Regions from separate parts of the Leuconostoc carnosum genome, predicted to be linked through region 3. Evidence: riboswitches for the same ligand, from Rfam matches in the RefSeq annotation. Region 3 holds a riboswitch; each other region holds the start of a gene.
The links. Region 3 has a riboswitch for lysine ahead of lysA (diaminopimelate decarboxylase). Riboswitches for the same ligand answer to the same signal wherever they lie in the genome.
Positions count from the first base shown of each region.

Region 1: linked by a shared signal. The riboswitch ahead of FGL89_RS05770 (amino acid permease) and the one ahead of lysA (diaminopimelate decarboxylase) in region 3 are both predicted to bind lysine.
Region 2: linked by a shared signal. The riboswitch ahead of alr (alanine racemase) and the one ahead of lysA (diaminopimelate decarboxylase) in region 3 are both predicted to bind lysine.

Region 1 covers NZ_CP042374.1:1,150,860-1,156,805, reverse strand. The annotation lists gene mreB (rod shape-determining protein) at 1-798, opposite strand, end outside; gene FGL89_RS05775 (DUF1146 family protein) at 898-1,119, opposite strand; gene FGL89_RS05770 (amino acid permease) at 1,252-2,691, opposite strand; lysine riboswitch at 2,775-2,943, opposite strand; gene FGL89_RS05765 (LCP family protein) at 3,173-4,393, shown strand; gene trpS (tryptophan--tRNA ligase) at 4,451-5,467, opposite strand; gene FGL89_RS05755 (ketopantoate reductase family protein) at 5,626-5,946, shown strand, end outside.
Region 2 covers NZ_CP042374.1:897,315-903,260, reverse strand. The annotation lists gene FGL89_RS04495 (biotin--[acetyl-CoA-carboxylase] ligase) at 1-153, shown strand, start outside; gene FGL89_RS04490 (biotin transporter BioY) at 189-725, shown strand; gene FGL89_RS04485 (2'-5' RNA ligase family protein) at 819-1,310, shown strand; gene FGL89_RS04480 (P-loop NTPase family protein) at 1,300-1,782, shown strand; lysine riboswitch at 1,802-1,969, shown strand; gene alr (alanine racemase) at 2,048-3,160, shown strand; gene FGL89_RS04470 (aspartate-semialdehyde dehydrogenase) at 3,190-4,287, shown strand; gene FGL89_RS04465 (YdcF family protein) at 4,301-5,254, shown strand; gene FGL89_RS04460 (ABC transporter ATP-binding protein) at 5,311-5,946, shown strand, end outside.
Region 3 covers NZ_CP042374.1:398,182-404,127, forward strand. The annotation lists gene dapD (2,3,4,5-tetrahydropyridine-2,6-dicarboxylate N-acetyltransferase) at 1-586, opposite strand, end outside; gene lysA (diaminopimelate decarboxylase) at 660-1,961, opposite strand; lysine riboswitch at 2,043-2,218, opposite strand; gene FGL89_RS01885 (hypothetical protein) at 2,276-2,611, opposite strand; gene FGL89_RS01890 (nicotinate phosphoribosyltransferase) at 2,614-3,996, opposite strand; gene FGL89_RS01895 (hypothetical protein) at 3,989-4,540, opposite strand; gene FGL89_RS01900 (VTT domain-containing protein) at 4,578-5,255, opposite strand; gene FGL89_RS01905 (nucleoside 2-deoxyribosyltransferase) at 5,526-5,946, shown strand, end outside.

The DNA.
Region 1 (5,946 bases), 750 kb from region 3:
AGGTAGTTTGGCTAATACTGAGTGTGTTGCACGGACAATTTGTTGCAAAGTGTCATGTAATGCTTCTTCCACTTCATTGGAATCAATTGTGATCGTCTTTGGCATGCCTTCAAAGTTATCACGTCCACGTACTTCCATGGTAATAGGTTCATCTACAGGTAGCGCTGATCCAATTTGAATTTTAATCGTTTCGGCCGTACGTTCCCCAACAATTAAGTTATGGCGACGTTTCAAGTAACCCACAATATCAAAGTTCATTTTATCACCAGCAACACGGATAGACTCTGATACCACAATATCTCCTAATGATAACACTGCAATATCTGAAGTACCACCACCCATATCAATAACCATTGAGCCGATAGGCTTAAAAATATCTAATCCCGCACCAACAGCTGCAACTTTCGGCTCATATTCTAGATATACTTTTGCGCCACCAGCTTTTTCGGCAGCTTGGATAATAGCTTTACGCTCAATTTCAGTAATATTGGTAGGTGCACAAATCATAATATTAGGCTTTGACATAAAACCTTTAACATTTAATTTATCCACGAAATAAGTCAACATGGCTTCTGTGACATCAAAATCCGAAATAACGCCATCTTTCAATGGCCGAACGGCACGTATATTTCCAGGTGTTCTGCCCACCATACGGTAAGCTTCCGAACCAACTGACAAAACACGATCTGTTTTGTCGTCCACTGCGACAACAGAAGGCTCATTTAAAACAATACCTTTACCTTCTACATAAATGAGAACATTGGCTGTTCCCAAGTCAATGCCAATATCTTTTGCCATGTATTTTCTCCAAATTTTTATTTCTATAAACGGGCACTAATGTGCCAACTTGTCTACATAATCTTCTCAATTATACCATATTTACCATAGGTTTTTCGGTTACTTTTTAAAGACTGCTGCTGGCATATCGATCACCCATCCAGCTGCTGAAATGAAGAAACTAGCCAATAAATAACCCATAATGATCGCCAAAATAACTTTTAAAAAACGGGCTTGGACTGGCGTAAATGGCATCAACCGAGCAAAATTGATTGGGCGAATTATCCAAAAGGCAAAATAAATAGCTAATAGATTAAGGCTCAAAGTAAATATTGGACTCATTATTGTCCTCCTCGATTTAATAATAATATTGATTAGCTAGCGTTCAGTTTAATAGTACTATTATATCAGTTAACAAATGTTTTTATATTAATATAAAAACATCACTCATAAAGTGATGTTTACACTAAATATTCAACGGTGTTGCTCCAAGTCAACATCCTCTAATTTAATCATCTTAGTTTTGTGTGTTATTTTATACCAAACAAATAAGACAATAAACAGCGGCACTGACAAATAAGTAATCGCAATTTTTTCAAGATTCAAATTTGTGAAACTAGCAGGATCTTGTCCAATGATCACCCCAATTGAGATAATCAAAGCAAATATTGGCCCAAATGGGAACCATTTTGCTTTATATTTCAAATCATTCAAGTCTTTACCTTGTGCCACATAAGCACGTCGGAAACGATAGTGAGATATTGCAATACCTACCCAAGCTATAAAGCCTGTCAAACCAGAAGCATTAACAAGCCAAGTATAAGCAACTGAACCACCTTTTGTATTAGAAATAAAAGCTAATAGTCCAATCAGTGTTGTCAAAATCAGAGCAAATACAGGCACACCACGAGTTGATAACCTAGAGAATATTTTTGGTGCATCGCCTTTACGTGCCATAGCGTACAGCATGCGTGTTGAAGCATAAGACCCTGAATTAGCTGAAGAAACAATTGATGTTAAAATGACAGCATTCATCAAACTTGCAGCAAAAGCAATTCCTGCATTTTTAAACACGATGGTAAAAGGTGAAACAGCAATATTTTCTGTTGATGAACTCAATAAACGCGGATCTTGATAATAAACTAAAGCAGAAATAACAAAAATTGCTAAAATATAAAATAGTAAAATACGCCAAAATACTTGGTTAATGGCCTTGGGCACTGACTTGTCAGGATCCTTAGCTTCACCAGCCGTAATACCAATTAATTCAGTGCCTTGAAATGAAAATCCCGCGACAACAAAAACTGATAAAATAGCCTGTGGCCCACCGACAAAGCCATGATTACCAACAGATAAGTTCTTCATCACATCAATATTTGAATGAATAACACCAAAAATTGTCGCAATACCGATAATCAAAAACGCGATAATCGTAATCACTTTGATCATAGATAACCAAAATTCAGTTTCGCCGAAAGCACCCACTGAAAATAAATTGATCAAAAAAATGAGTACCAACGCGATTGATGAAAAAATCCATCCAGGTGTATTTGGAAACCAAAATTTTGTTACTAACCCAACGGCAACAATATCAACAGCTAAAGTAATCGCCCAGTTAAACCAATAATTCCAACCCATGGCAAATCCTAAAGCTGGGTCAACATATTTACCGGCATAGTCAGAAAATGACCCAGATGTTGGTGCATATGTTGCCATTTCACCTAAACTCGTCATTAAAAAATACACCATCACACCAATTGCTAAGTAAGCAACGATTGCACCTAATGGCCCTGCTTGTGCCACAGTAGCACCTGATGCAACAAACAGTCCTGTTCCAATTGATCCACCTAAGGCAATCATTGAAACATGACGTGTCTTCAAATTACGTTTTATACCAGCATTTTCTTCAGTCATGAAACTCTCCTTGTCGAGGCAAATAAAAAAACCTCTGTCTATGGTTAGAAAAAGGTTTCGTTCAAAAAGTCAGTTTAAAATTAACTTTCCAAAGCGCACCACGTTTCCGTGACAGTCTAACAACTATTAATTGTCAGCCCAATTTCATTATGCCATAAATGAAATTTCGGCAACCGCTCCTTTTACATAAGTTCACTGTCTTTGGCAGACTAGCTTATATGACTAATATTGGTTGCATCCTCTTTGATAACTAGGATATTATAGCACTTTTTAAAATAGTGTGTCAATAAAACGAAACATTTGACCAGCTACCTCATACCATGATAATTTAGTTCCTATGCCTTTGTCCAAAACTAAAGCATTATAATATAATATCTTTTAAAATATTTAACTTTATTTTTATACTAATCAGTTATACTAGTATATAGTTGCTTTTTATTTTAATAACTACTATTCATACTACATTAGGAGCTCTTTCCGCATGGATAATAATACACAGACGCCGACGCGTGCTGAAAAAAATCAAGTAAAAAAACATCGTGTTCGTAACACTATTTTAGTTTTACTAGCTATTATCATCCTTACTGCTGGTGGTTTATCTTGGTGGGCTTTTAAAAACACTAAAGGTGCTATCGATGAATCTTATGCTGGAACTGGCGTAAATAAATCACGTAATGTATCTAATGTGGTTAAAAGCGGACGTCCAATCTCTATCTTACTATATGGGACAGATACTGGGGAATTGGGACGTACCTACAAGGGACGCACTGACTCAATGATGTTATTGCTAGTTAATCCTGAAACACAAAAAACAACAATGATATCCTTAGCACGAGATGCTATGGTTTCGATTGTTGGTTATGAAGATACTTTCCCTCAAAAGTTAAATGCTGCCTATGCCTATGGCTCAACTTCTACTTCAATTAAAACTGTTGAATCTTTTTTGAACATTCCAGTTGATTTCTACGCTTTGGTCAATATGTCCGGATTATCCAAGATGGTTGATCAAGTTGGTGGTATTTCAATTAAATCACCGATTGACTTTGTCTACAGTCAAGAAACTGCACATGCTTATGGCCCTAATTTATATCGTTTCCATAAAGGTGAGACAAAATATGAACACTCTGATGATAATGGCAAAACATGGTCAAAATCAAGAACAGTCATGGATGGCGATGCTGCTCTAGCTTTCTCTCGTATGCGCTATGACGACCCAAATGGTGATTACGGTCGCCAGCAACGACAACGCATTGTGCTGGAAGGTCTCATCAATAAATCTGCCAATGTATCAAGTTTACTCAATAATCAGTTTATGTCAACGATTTCAAAAAATGTACGCACTGATTTAACATTTGGTGATATGACAACGCTAGCAAGTAAATACATTAAAGCTAAAAATAATATTGTAACTGAACATATGCAAGGTGTTGGTACAAGTTATCCTGATTCTGAGGGTAATAACGTTGCATATGAAGTTATTCCTCAAAAAGAAAAGCAACGCGTCACTGATTTAGCGCGTAAAACGCTCGGATTAAAAAGTGAAAACACTGGCTTACCGTACGGCGGTGAAGTGCCAAGTGAACTATCAGCCATTGCGGCTTCTTTACGCCCTTCTGAAGATGGCGGTAAAACAACCCCTGACGACCCAGCAACTGCTAATACGTTAGATGATTCAAATAATGAAAATACTACAGGACAATAAGTAAAAGCAGGCAATTCTCAATGAGAACTGCCTGCTTTTATTTTACTTTTATCTCATTTAACCAAAGTAATCAATGCCCATCGCATGACGAACATCTTTCATTGTCGCTTCGGCAACAGCATTAGCGCGCTCAGATCCGTCCTTTAACATACGCATCACCTCAGGAATATCTTGAGCAAATGTTTGACGTTTTTCTCTTATTGGGGCCAATTCTGTTTCCATAACCTCAATCAAATAGCGCTTTAACTTCATATCACCCAAACCACCAGCCATATACTGCTCTTTTAACACTTGCACAGCTTGCTTATCAGGATCAAAAATATCTAAATAAGTAAAGACGACATTTCCTTCTACATGCCCTGGGTCAGCAATGTTGATATGTAATGGATCTGTGTACATTGATTTTACTTTTTTAGCTAACGTATCAGCGTCATCTGAAAGATAAATCCCATTATTTAGTGATTTTGACATTTTAGCATTACCATCAATACCTGGTAAGCGCCCTTGCCCTTTAGGCGGAAAGACACCTACAGGCTCAACTAGGACATCAGAATTATAAGCACTATTAAATGAACGTACTAGCTCACGTGTCTGTTCAATCATCGGTTCTTGATCATCACCGACCGGTACCTTGGTTGCACGAAAAATCGTAATATCGGCGGCTTGTGATACAGGATAAGTTAAAAAACCAGCTGGAATGCCTTCACCAAAGCCTTTTTGAGCGATTTCAGATTTGACTGTTGGATTGCGTTGCAAACGAGCAACGGAAACTAAATTCATAAAATAATCTGTTAATTCTGGCAAACCTTTAATTTGTGACTGAACAAAGATAGTTGTTTTGCTAGGGTCAATCCCCACGGCTAAATAATCCAACGCCACTTCGGTTAACGATTGCCTGATTTTTTCTGGATTACGGGCATTGTCGGTAAACGCCTGTGTATCCGCAATCATGACAAAGGGATCGTAGTCTCCTGAATTTTGCATGGCTACACGGTTTTTTAACGACCCAATATAGTGACCAATATGTAATTTACCAGTTGGACGATCACCTGTTAAATAAATTTCTCTAGACATCTTAATTCCTTCTATTTCGAAATGTGCAAACGCACTATTACTTCATTATACGGTAATTTTCATGAGTTGTACAAATTAAAAAATTAAATTTTGACTTGACTTAAATTAGAGTTAAGATTAGAATTATATCATCAATAATTAATAGGAGGATTCATATTATGAAATATGCAGTAGTTGGTGCGGGCGCTATGGGGTTGAGATATGGGATTTTACTTCAAGAAAATGCTGGTGTTGCAGTTGATTTTATTGAACCAACACAAGCTAGTCTCGATAAAATCCATGAGCAGGATGATCAAGTGTGGAAATCACGCGATCATCAAGACAAACATAAAATTAAAATTAATATTTTCTCACCTGAAGAATATAATGGTACGCCTGATGTTTGGATATTTTTTATGAAACAAATGCAGTTACAAGATGCACTTGATCGTCTAAAGCCAAAATTCAAACCTGGACAAACAGCATTAGGTGCGATGAAC
Region 2 (5,946 bases), 500 kb from region 3:
ACTATTAAATATGGGCGAGAGTTATTAACTGGCATAGCTAAAGATATTGGTACAGAAGGTCAATTGCTTTTGGATGTTGGGGATAAAGTGATTACCGTGAATTCTGGGGAAGTCACGAAAGTGAATCTACCACCGAATATTTACTGTGGTTAATTTTGTTGTTCAACTAGTATAAATTGGAGAGAGAAATGAATTCAAAAACACAACGTATAGCTGTTACGGCAGTTTTAACGGCATTATTACTTGCTGTTGCACCTTTGGCAGTTAACATTGGTCCGGTTCCGCTGACGCTGCAGACATTAATTATTGCCTTGGTAGCTTCAATTGCATCGACACGGGTTAGTTTAACTGCTATTAGCTTATATTTATTATTGGGCGCTTTGGGATTACCAGTATTCGCTGGCTTTAAAGGTGGATTTGTCTTGTTATTGGGTCCAACAGCGGGATATTTGTGGTCGTTTCTTTTATTTGCGCCTATCATTGGGTTGTCATTTAAAAAATGGTCGACTGTGACTGGTTTAGTCATAACAAATATTATTGCCTCGATATTGAACTTAACATTTGGGACAATTTGGTTGGCTATTAGTATGAATATGCCTGCGCAAGCAGCGATCACAGCCGGATTCACACCCTTTGTTGCCACGGGTGCATTGAAAATCACTGTCGTTGTGATTGTAGCAATTGCCGTGCGTAAATTACAAAAACGAACAGTATTAGCATTTTGAACTAAGTCAATCTTCGGATTGGCTTTTTTGATATACTAATTTAAAAAAGGTTGAAGTATGCTAAGATCTGTCTTAATGTTTCCAAAATTTAGTATGAATAATGAAATTGATATTATTCGCAGCCAATATGATAATTTATACTATCATATTGCACCACACATATCACTTGTCTTTCCTTTTGATAGTCAGTTATCGGACGAACAAATTATTGAAGTAGTTACTGAGGTAGCGAAGCAATATCCACCGTTTGAAATACAGTTACAAGAAGTTTCTGGTGATTCAAAACATGGATATGTCTGGCTGGTAATTGATCAAGGGTCTAGTATGTTAGAAAAAATCCATGACGCGCTTTATGATAAAGTAGTTTTTCGAAGATACCTACGAAAAGATCTGCCCTATCAACCACATATCACTATTGCACAAGGCTTAATGCCAGATCAAACGACACAATTATTAGTTAAGTTGCAAAATAACAGATATGATTTGTTGACAACCATTACAGAGGTGTCAATCGAACATATTTTAGATAATGATGATTCAGAAAATTTTGCTACTATTGCATTGGATAATGAATATGAAAATTAGAATTATTGGACCAGTTGGTAGTGGCAAGACGACGTTAGCTCATTATTTGGGGCGTACCATGAATTTACCGGTAACATCTTTAGATGATATAAATTGGGAACGACAAGATAGTGGAGACAGACATAGGACAATAGCAGAGAGGCATGTTCTGCTAGATCGGCTGTTGCAACAGGATGACTGGGTCGTTGAAGGCGTACAATTTCGCGATGGTCAAAGTTTGTTTGAAGCAGCAGATAAAATTTATGTTATAGATATACCATATTGGCAAAATGTATATTACATAGTTAAACGTTACATTAAGAGCCTGATATCAGATGGACCTAAGCAATATAAGCAGTTGTGTATATTTCTAGAATGGCAAAAAAAGTGGCGTAAACATGATTGTGATGAAATTAATAAGTTATTAAAATTCTATCATACTAAAGTGACGGTAATTAAGAATTTAAGGTGTTTGACAAAGAATAAAAATTAGAATAAAATAAAAACAATTAGAAAATCATAGAGGTTGCCGCAGACATAAGTCGCTCGCGGAGTGCTGGCAGGTACTTTGAAACGGGTAAAAGGGGATACGGCCGAAGCACTAACACTGTCATGTTGGTTAGCTGGGTCATTAGTTAATATCTAATGGACTGTCGCGAAAGCGGAGTGCTATGACAGGAACGATTGTTTAAATGCGATCCGTGACTGCCACACTTGGCAATCACGGATTTTTATTTTATGTGAAAAGAGTGTGAATAATGGTAGAAGCAATTACGCGGCCTACACGAATTGAAATTTCAAAAAGTGCTTTAAAAAACAATGTTGATGTCGTGAAAAAAACTTCTGGTGCTGACAAAATATATTTAGCAGTGAAGTCTAATGCCTACGGCCTTGGTCTCATACCAACAGCCAAAGCAGCAGTTGCAGGTGGTGTGTATGGTTTGGCTGTGGCAATCATTGATGAAGCATTGGCCTTACGCCATGAACGTATTACGGCACCCATTTTGATTTTGGGTATTTCTTCAGCTGAATATTCTGAGTTAATGGCCGTTCAGCATATTATGGCAACGGTTGTATCTTTAGATTGGTTAAAGGAAGCTGCAACACATTTAAGTGGTGAGCAACGATTACATGTTACCCTTGGGGTAGATACGGGGATGGGACGCATTGGATTCCGTGATCGTCAATCATTAGCTGAAGCGATTGCATATGTGCAAGTACATTCTGATATTTTTGATTACGTTGGGGTATGTACACATTTTGCCGAGTCTGATTCGTCAAATACAGATTATTTCTATAAACAATTAAAACGGTGGCATGATATAACAGATGGGCTACCGGAGCCAGAATTTTATCATGTTGCAAATTCTGGTGCGGCGATGTACCATGCTGATGAAGTACCACATGAAGTGATTCGCGTTGGTACAGTCTTGTACGGTATTGAACCATCACGTGGTGAATTAGCAGATGGGAAAGATTTAAAAGCTGTCATGTCTTTGCGTAGCGAAATGAATTTTGTGAAATTATTGCCAGCAGGCGAGGGCATTAGTTATTCGCATAAATATACAACGACTGGCAACGAATGGATTGGTACGGTACCAATTGGTTATGGTGATGGCTGGTTACGCAAATTAACTGGTTTCAATGTTATTGTTGACGGACATTATGCGCCGATTGTTGGTCAAGTGGCTATGGATCAATTGATGATCAAACTACCACATGAATATCCGGTGGGCACCACAGTGACCTTTATTGGTCGAGATGGTGATCTAGAGAACACAATTGAAGATGTCGCGCAGCATGCCGGCTTAGCGCCTTGGGAAATTACCACTGGGTTGCAAGAGCGATTACATCGTGTCTTAGTTGATTAATAGTTTATTATGAGGAGAAGTATAATAAAATGACAGAACGTAAGTATAACGTAGCTATTCTTGGTGCTACAGGGGCTGTTGGTACACGCCTAATTGAACAACTAGAACAGTCAACGGTGCCAGTGAACACGATTAAGCTTTTGGCATCATCACGGTCAGCTGGTAAAACGCTACAATTCAAAGGTCAAGATGTGACGGTTGAAGAGGCAACAGCAGAGAGCTTTGAAGGAATTGATATTGTACTAGCTTCAGGGGGGGGTTCAGTATCTCAACGTTTTGCCCCTGAAGCTGTGAAACGTGGTGCGGTTGTCGTCGATAACTCAAGTTATTGGCGTATGAACGATAACGTGCCTTTAATTGTACCTGAAGTTAACGAAGCAGCTTTGCGCGGGCACAATGGCATTATTGCCAATCCCAATTGTTCGACAATACAGATGGTTGTTGCGTTAGAACCAGTACGACGTGCTTATGGGTTGAAGCGCGTGATCGTTTCAACATATCAAGCAGCATCAGGTGCTGGTCAGTCAGCTTGGCAAGAACTTGTCGATGAGACGGAAGCCTATAATCATGGTGAAACACCTCACCCAGCAATTTTACCCGTTAAAGGTGCAGAAAAGCACTATCCATTGGCTTATAATTTATTACCACAAATTGATGTTTTTGAAGATGATGGCTACACGCATGAAGAGTGGAAAATGATTCATGAAACAAAGAAAATTATGTTTGGTGACAAAAATTCTAAGGATGTTAAGGTCACAGGCACTGCGGTACGTGTACCCGTGCCAATTGGTCACGGTGAAGCAGTTTATTTTGAGACAGCAGCTAATACTGGTGCAACAGTAGCTGGTATTCAAAAAGTTTTGAGTGCTGGTGCTGGTGTTGTTTTGGAAGATGATCCGCAACAGCAACTTTATCCACAACCTGTCAATGCAGCGGGCAAGCGTGAAACATTTGTCGGTCGTGTGCGCGCCGATGTTGAAAACGATGATTCATTTCACATGTGGGTTGTTTCAGACAATTTGTTGAAAGGTGCAGCTTGGAATACTGTCCAAATTGCAGAAAGACTGGTTTCATTAGACCTAGTAGCTGTCCCTGCCAATGCGGCTGAAAAATTCAACTCACTTTAAGTAGTTAATGATAATGGTAATAGTCTTATTCATAGCTTTGGCGATATGCTTTTCGGCACTATTGTATTATCAAGTCAAACGAAATCCTGGCACACTCACAATTGGTACGTATGCCTTTTTTGTGACCATTTCACTGATTTGTGCGATTACTGTACTATTTGGTATATCATACGACACGATAGTACGTATTTTAGAATATCTTTATTATATCGTGGTGCTTTTAGGTCTCACATTAATGTGGCGTTTGGTTTGGTATAGTTGGAAACGTTTTCGTAGTTTTTTATTACCTATAATGTTTATCGGATATATAGCTGCGATTGTATTGTTATCGCCATTCGTCTTATTACGTTGGGGAATTACAGGTTTAGCGTTGTATTTTGTTTGGCAATTCCTACGTTTTTTAATAAGCAGCTTGATTTATGGACAGGTTATTTCAGCTCCTAAGCAAGGACCACTTGTTGTACTTGGTGGGGGTTTAGCAGACGGCTACAAGATCGGCAATATTGTGAATGCGCGTATTCGCGCTGCAGTAGCAGATGCTAAACTCATGACGATATTTCCAATGATTGTATTTTCTGGTGGACAAGGCGAAGACCAATATCTTAGTGAAGCACAGGCAATGAGAGACTGGGCTGTTGATAAGTATGGTATTCCGCCAGCAAAAACAATGTTAGAGGAACAATCACACAATACTTTGCAAAATTTGACATATAGTGCTGAAATTTTAGGGTCGCAGCCTTTTACATTTTATACAAGTGAATATCATGTGTTTCGTGGTGTCCTTTTAGCTGAAAAGTTAGGGATTACTGTACAGGGGCGCGGCGGTTATACACCAAAATTGTATCGTACGTCTGCTTTTTTCAGAGAATTTGCAGGTACCATGAATATTAATAAACGACGTCATGTTGCATGGGGGATGGCATGGCTAGTTGTTGGAACTATCCTGAATGTTATTTTACAATGGTAAATAATTGTGTAACATCATGATTAATAACGGGGGAAACAACTCAAAGGGAGAACATCATGAGTATTTTTACACAACTAATGTGGTTCTTTCGGGCGAATAAAAGGCTCTATATTTATGGGTTGTCTTTCTTATTCTTAACGGAAATATCACAAATGGTATCGCCAGCATTGCTCGGCAGCTTTACAGATAGAGTGATAGCACGTGAAGTCACGCCTGAAATTTTACTTCTCTATGCAGGTGGTATCCTGTTTTTTGCCATACTGATGTATGGTTTTCGATATGCTTGGATTACTAATATTTTCCAAGGTTCTGCTTTGTTAGAAAAGACGTTGCGACAACAGCTTTTTGACCACTATATGCAAATGGATACTACTTTTTATCAACGGCATCGGACAGGCGATTTAATGGCACATGCCTCGAATGATCTTTCTGCAATTCAACGTGTCGCCTCTGGTGGTATCTTAATGCTGGTTGATTCAATTGTGATCATTGTGTTCACAGTAATTTCAATGATCTTTGTCGTTGACTGGCGGTTAACTTTAATTGGCGTATTGCCATTACCTCTGCTGGTTATTGGTGTTCGTTATCTTTCACCAAAAATTCGTGAAGCTTTTACTGCATCACAAGAAGCATTTTCAGAATTATCTAATAAATCACAAGAGTCTATTGCAGGTATCAAAGCGATTAAGACA
Region 3 (5,946 bases):
TAGCACCTGCCGCAACAACTGCGCCATCACCCACTTGAACACCTTCAATGACAACGGCATTAGCACCAACTAATACGTTATTTCCAATCCGAACAGGCTGTGCAGAAGCTGGTTCAATCACACCAGCCAAAACTGCGCCTGCGCCAATATGTGAATTTTCACCAACAATCGCACGGCCACCTAAAATAGCACCCATATCGATCATCGTACCAGCCCCAATTTCAGCACCAATATTAATCACAGCTCCTAGCATGATAACAGCATTGTCACCAATTTCAACTTGTTCTCGAATAATTGCACCTGGTTCAATACGTGCATTAACCGCTTTTTTGTCTAATAATGGTACAGCTGAGTTGCGTGCATCATTTTCAATAAAAACATTTTCTGCAGGTAAATTCGCAATCAATGGTTGAATATCAGACCAATCACCAATTAACTGACCAAAAGCAACACCACCGAATTGCTGAACACTGGCTGGTACTTCACCACTCAATACGCCTTTATAAGTCACTTTTACAATAGTTATCTTTTTAGCATTGGCAATGAAATCAATCAAGCGTTGTGCATCATTTTGTACTTCTGTCATCTTCTTCAATTCCTCTTTGTCATTTAATGATGTCTACTTCAACTGTAACAGCTAAAATAAACAGAGCGCATTACTATTTTGTTGAACTTTGTAATGTATAATCTTTGTCCAGCGACATAATATGTTCATAAGTCTCACGGGCAACAACCAATTGATGTTTGCCATTTTCTACGAATACAACAGCAGGACGTGGGTTACGATTATAATTGGATGCCATAGCATAGCCATAAGCACCTGTAGCCAATACTGATAATATATCTCCTGGCTGTGTTTCTGGTAAGGCTTGTTGCCACACCAAAACATCTCCTGATTCACAATATTTACCTGCAACACGAACAACTTCTTTAGTTTGTGCATTAGGCTGGTTAGCTAATACCGCTTCATATTGTGCTTGATATAATGCCGGTCGGATATTATCTCCCATACCGCCATCAACAGCTAAATAGTGACGAATATCAGGAATATCCTTACGTGAACCGATGGTGTAAAGCGTCTGTCCAGCTGGACCAACGATTGAACGACCTGGTTCAATCCATATTTCAGGCATTTTCCAGTCATATGAAGCTGCTTTGCCTTTAAGTGTGCGTATAATAGCCGCAACATATTCACTTTCTGGTAACGGCTTGTCATCGGCCGTATATCGAATACCAAATCCGCCCCCAACATTAATAACGGCGGGCTGCCATCCCCAACTTTGCGCTGTATCAGCAAGCAAAGCTGCATTCTTTTCAAAGCCAGTCACATCAAAAATTTGTGACCCAATATGCGCATGTAATCCACGCAAATTCAAATTATCGTCATTTTTGGCTATTTGGAAAGCTTCTTTGGCCTGACCCGTAAGTAAGTCAAATCCGAATTTCGAATCTTGTTGTCCAGTACTAATAAATTCATGTGTATGCGCTGAAATACCAGGTGAAATGCGCAACAAAATATCTTGCTTTATTTGATGTTCCTGTGCAATTGTTGATAATAATTTTAACTCCAGAAAGTTGTCAATAATAATCGTCCCAACACCTTTTTCTACTGCTAGCGTCAGCTCATCAAAACTTTTGTTATTCCCGTTGAAACTAAGATGCTTGGTATCAAATCCTGCTTTAATTGCTGTAACTAATTCACCACCAGAAACAATATCTGCATGTATCCCTTCTTGCTGAGCGACTTGATAAATTGCCTTAGTCGCAAACGCTTTAGAAGCGTAGCTCACCACGTAAGGCACGTTTTCTTTTTCAAATAGCGTTTTAAAAGCACGCATTGTTTGCCGAATTTTAGATACATCATACACATAAAGCGGTGTGCCATAAGTTTCTGCTAATGAAACGGCATCGGCACCGTCAATTGTTAAATGTTCTAATTCATTAGTTAAATAATTTGTCATTTTGTTCTCCAAATCCACATAAAAAGCCCTCGTTCGAGACCACGGTCACGGACAAAAGGCTTTTGTGTTAGCATTTTTGACAGTTGCCATAGCTCACCGTTATCTCTAACGACAGTCCAACAGTTATTAACTATTGTCCCAATAATCTATCTTGGTAGTGATAAACTATTTCGGCAATATCCCCTTTCACAACACCGCATCACTGCTACAACAGCTTGGTCTTGGTACTTATGTCAATTGCAACCTCTATGTAAATCTTAATTTCTTATTTTAATTATCATAACTTACTGACGAAATAATGTCAAATTTTTCATTTAATATAATGTATCGATAAATGTGAGTCCTAGTTCCTTTCCATATTGTCGAATGGTGGACTCTGCTAAGTTCAGTTCAAACGCTAAATCAATATAGCTAGTCATCCCTTGGTTGAACAATACTTGCATTTGTGCTTTACGCTCGTCCTTGCCAATCGCCGACTCAGTGCCTAATGCCTGAACACCATGTCCGACAAGTGTCGTGTCTTCTTCACTGACAGGTTGCTTATCCCGAACTTCAAGTTCACGATAAGCCTGCGCAGCAGCTTTAATGTCCAAATGTTCTACTTTAACTTCCGAGGTTACATCCGTTGTTTTTTTAAAATTATAATTCATCATTACCCTTCATTGGCTGCGCGTTGAACAATTACTGAACCATCAACTGGTGAAAAAACACCATTGTCATAAACTGTTTGCAATAAGTCATCGCCACTATCTTTTTGCGATACCGTCACCATCTGACCCTGTCGCATGATAACTTTCAATAAGCCAGCTTTTGATGCTTTACTAACATCCGTTTTTGGGTTTTTTTGAATATTGATTCTCTCACCAGCTGAATTTTCAGCATATGCAGCTTTAATAGCAAAACGCTCAGTGTCACGTGTAAATCCTTCTTGTAGCAGACCGCCACCAGAGCCAACGACCAGATTGTCAGCAGACCAACCAGCTGCAATCAAGGCTTCATACAAACTGACAATCGTATCCGCCTTCATACCATCACCCTGAATAATACCAACATTATAATCAAGGACACGATAGCCCTTATGATTAACGGTTGTACCAAAAATAGTCGCTAATGCATCCAAAACCTGTAAATCAATTGTTTTGGGATCACCAGAATCAGGTCTCAAAACAATACGTCCTTCACGCTGCATAATACGTGCTTTGATCTCTGGTGATCCAATAACAGTAGTTATAAACTGTAACGCATCATAAGAATCAATCACAATTGAAAGCACAGCGTCATCTGGGGTACGATCAAGTTGTGCATTCACATAATCGAACTCGCCTTGCCCTGATCCGTAAGCTGTCGCAACTGAATGTTCTGTTGCCCACACCGATAACGCACGACCCGCAACACCATAAACTGATTCAAAATATTGTGAAGCAGCCATGTTATCCGATCCTTGAAAGTGTAATAAATGTGCTGCGCCACCTCGTTTACCTGATTCAAGCGACGTTGCACCACGTAAACCAAAATCATTAACTGCCAGAAACAAATTAGCGACGGTCCCAGATTTTTCAAGCAATGGTTTTAACCTTTTTTTAATGTTAAGCGAATTTGTCGCAATAGTTGTCGGATACCAGACGTGCATTAAAACCACTTCTAAAGCATTTAAACTGGTAGCAAACCAATCAGCAGTTGATTCAATAGTAAATAAAGCATTACCAGTCGGTACTTCTAATCCCTCTGGCAGTGCTTTTATTTTCACTGGAAAATAGCCCAGATCGCGTACCTTTTCCCAGACTGAACGATTAAAATAGGCTGAAGTGCCAAAAGTCATGTGAGCGACCTTTTGTGCCTCATCAATCATCGTATCTGTTATTGGCTCATGAAAATAATCGTGTAAAATCATTGATAAGCCAAACCAACTTACCGTGTCAAACTTCCCGCCAACGCGAGCTTCACCATATGAATATAGTTTCGTTAAATTAGTAGGATATTGCAAATGATGGGTTAACTTATAGGCATCAGTTGCTAAAATAATATTTTCACTCATAACTAATCTCCGGTAAGTCTGTGGCGATAAATTCTCGGGTGACATCTCGATAAGTATTCTCACTCATACGCAATAAACGCCAATCATATACTTTATCGTCATCGTATTCATCAATGTATGGCTCAAATTCACCCTCAGTTTGCAAAATTAAGTACCCTGCAAAAGCTGCAACAAATTCGTCACTCGATTCTGCTACACGTGTGAGCTTTCCTTGGTCAAAAAAGCCCACAGCTAATTTGTCGCCTTGCCATTCACCCTCGGAAGCCCACTTTAATGAAATCCAATCAGAAACTGTCAGGCCTAAATTCATCAGGTAATCCATTGATAAACGAATATGTATTGGATGGTTTGCAGTTTGCGCTTCAATGCCTTTAGCATCCAATTGGCTTGAAAAGATACCACTTAGGGCTTCAAATTCAGCAATTGTTGGCATCGCCTCTTCATTTTGCCAAGATTTTACCAACGATACCTCAGCATCCAGTGCTTGTGCAATTTCTTCTGTTGTTATTTCCGTTAACTGTTGTAATATAATTAAATTATTCATAATTCTATTATACTAAAAAAGCTGCCTGAAGGCAGCTTTACTTTATATTCTGAGTTATTTTTTTAGCACGTCGATTGACTATCACTGAACGGAAAATACCAATAAAGGTTGGCATCAATGTCACCAACGCAATGCCTAGTATGATAATTGAAAAATGAGCTTTAACAAAAGGAATATTACCAAATAAATAACCGGCGCCAGTTGCTATCAAACTCCATGAAAAAGCAGCAATAATATTGTTTCGCAAGAAATGACCGTACGAAAACTGACTAATTCCCGCAACAAAAGGCACAAATGTTCTAACAATTGGCATGTAACGACCAATGATGATAGCTAACGCCCCTCGCTTTTCAAAAAAGCCTTCTGCTTCACGAATATGTTCTTCCTTAATAAATCGACCAACTAATGGATGTCGTACTAACTTATAGCCACCAGTGCGCCCTATCCAAAAATTAAGTGAATCACCAATGGTCGCGGCAAAGAAAAAAAGTAACATAAATACCCAATGATTTAGTCCAGCATGGATACCCGCAGGAGTTGCTGCCACAGCCCCAGCTGCAAACAACAATGAATCTCCTGGCAAGAATGGCATAATGACAATACCTGTTTCAATGAAGATGATTAAAAACAAAATGAGATATGTCCATGGTCCGAACTGAGATACTAGTGTCGCAATATGGGCATCAATATGAAGAATGAAGTCAATTAAAAACATATGATTAAGGTACGTGTTAGTGTTTAAACTCGCACGTACGGTTCTCCTAACTTATTTTTTACAATAGCTTAATTTTAACACATATTGCCCATTTATTAGAAAATAACTTGTTCCCCACTGCTATCTCTGCAACAAACTTTACCATCTCTTTTTCAAACTGACTATCAGATGAACTACTACTAGACAAAAATTGTCTTTGTATTAAAATTACAACATATTAAAAACAATCTGTTGTAAAGTTATTATAGACATAAATTAAGGAGCAAAATTATGAACGAAGTAAAACTCATTCAAGAACTAGAAGAAATTAATCGCAACGTGGATAATAGCCAGAAATTACCTGGTGCCAAAAATATCTATTTGGCTGCTGGTTGGTTTTCAGACGAACAAGAATCTTTATTGAAAGATGCATTCATCCAATTAAGTACTAATCCAACGATTGCCCATATCCATGTACCACTATTACACCAATATGGTGGTGTGGCGTTAGGTTCTGAGAATGGTGAACCTGATTTTGAATGGGGGGCTATGACTTATAAAGCAGATATTAAAGCAATTGATAATTCGGATTTAACAGTGGCAATTTTTGAAGCTGAAGATCCTGACACTGGGACAGCCATGGAATTAGGTTACTCAGTTGCTTCAAATACCCCTGTAGTATCAGTCTTTGCTGGCAATATTGATCAACATC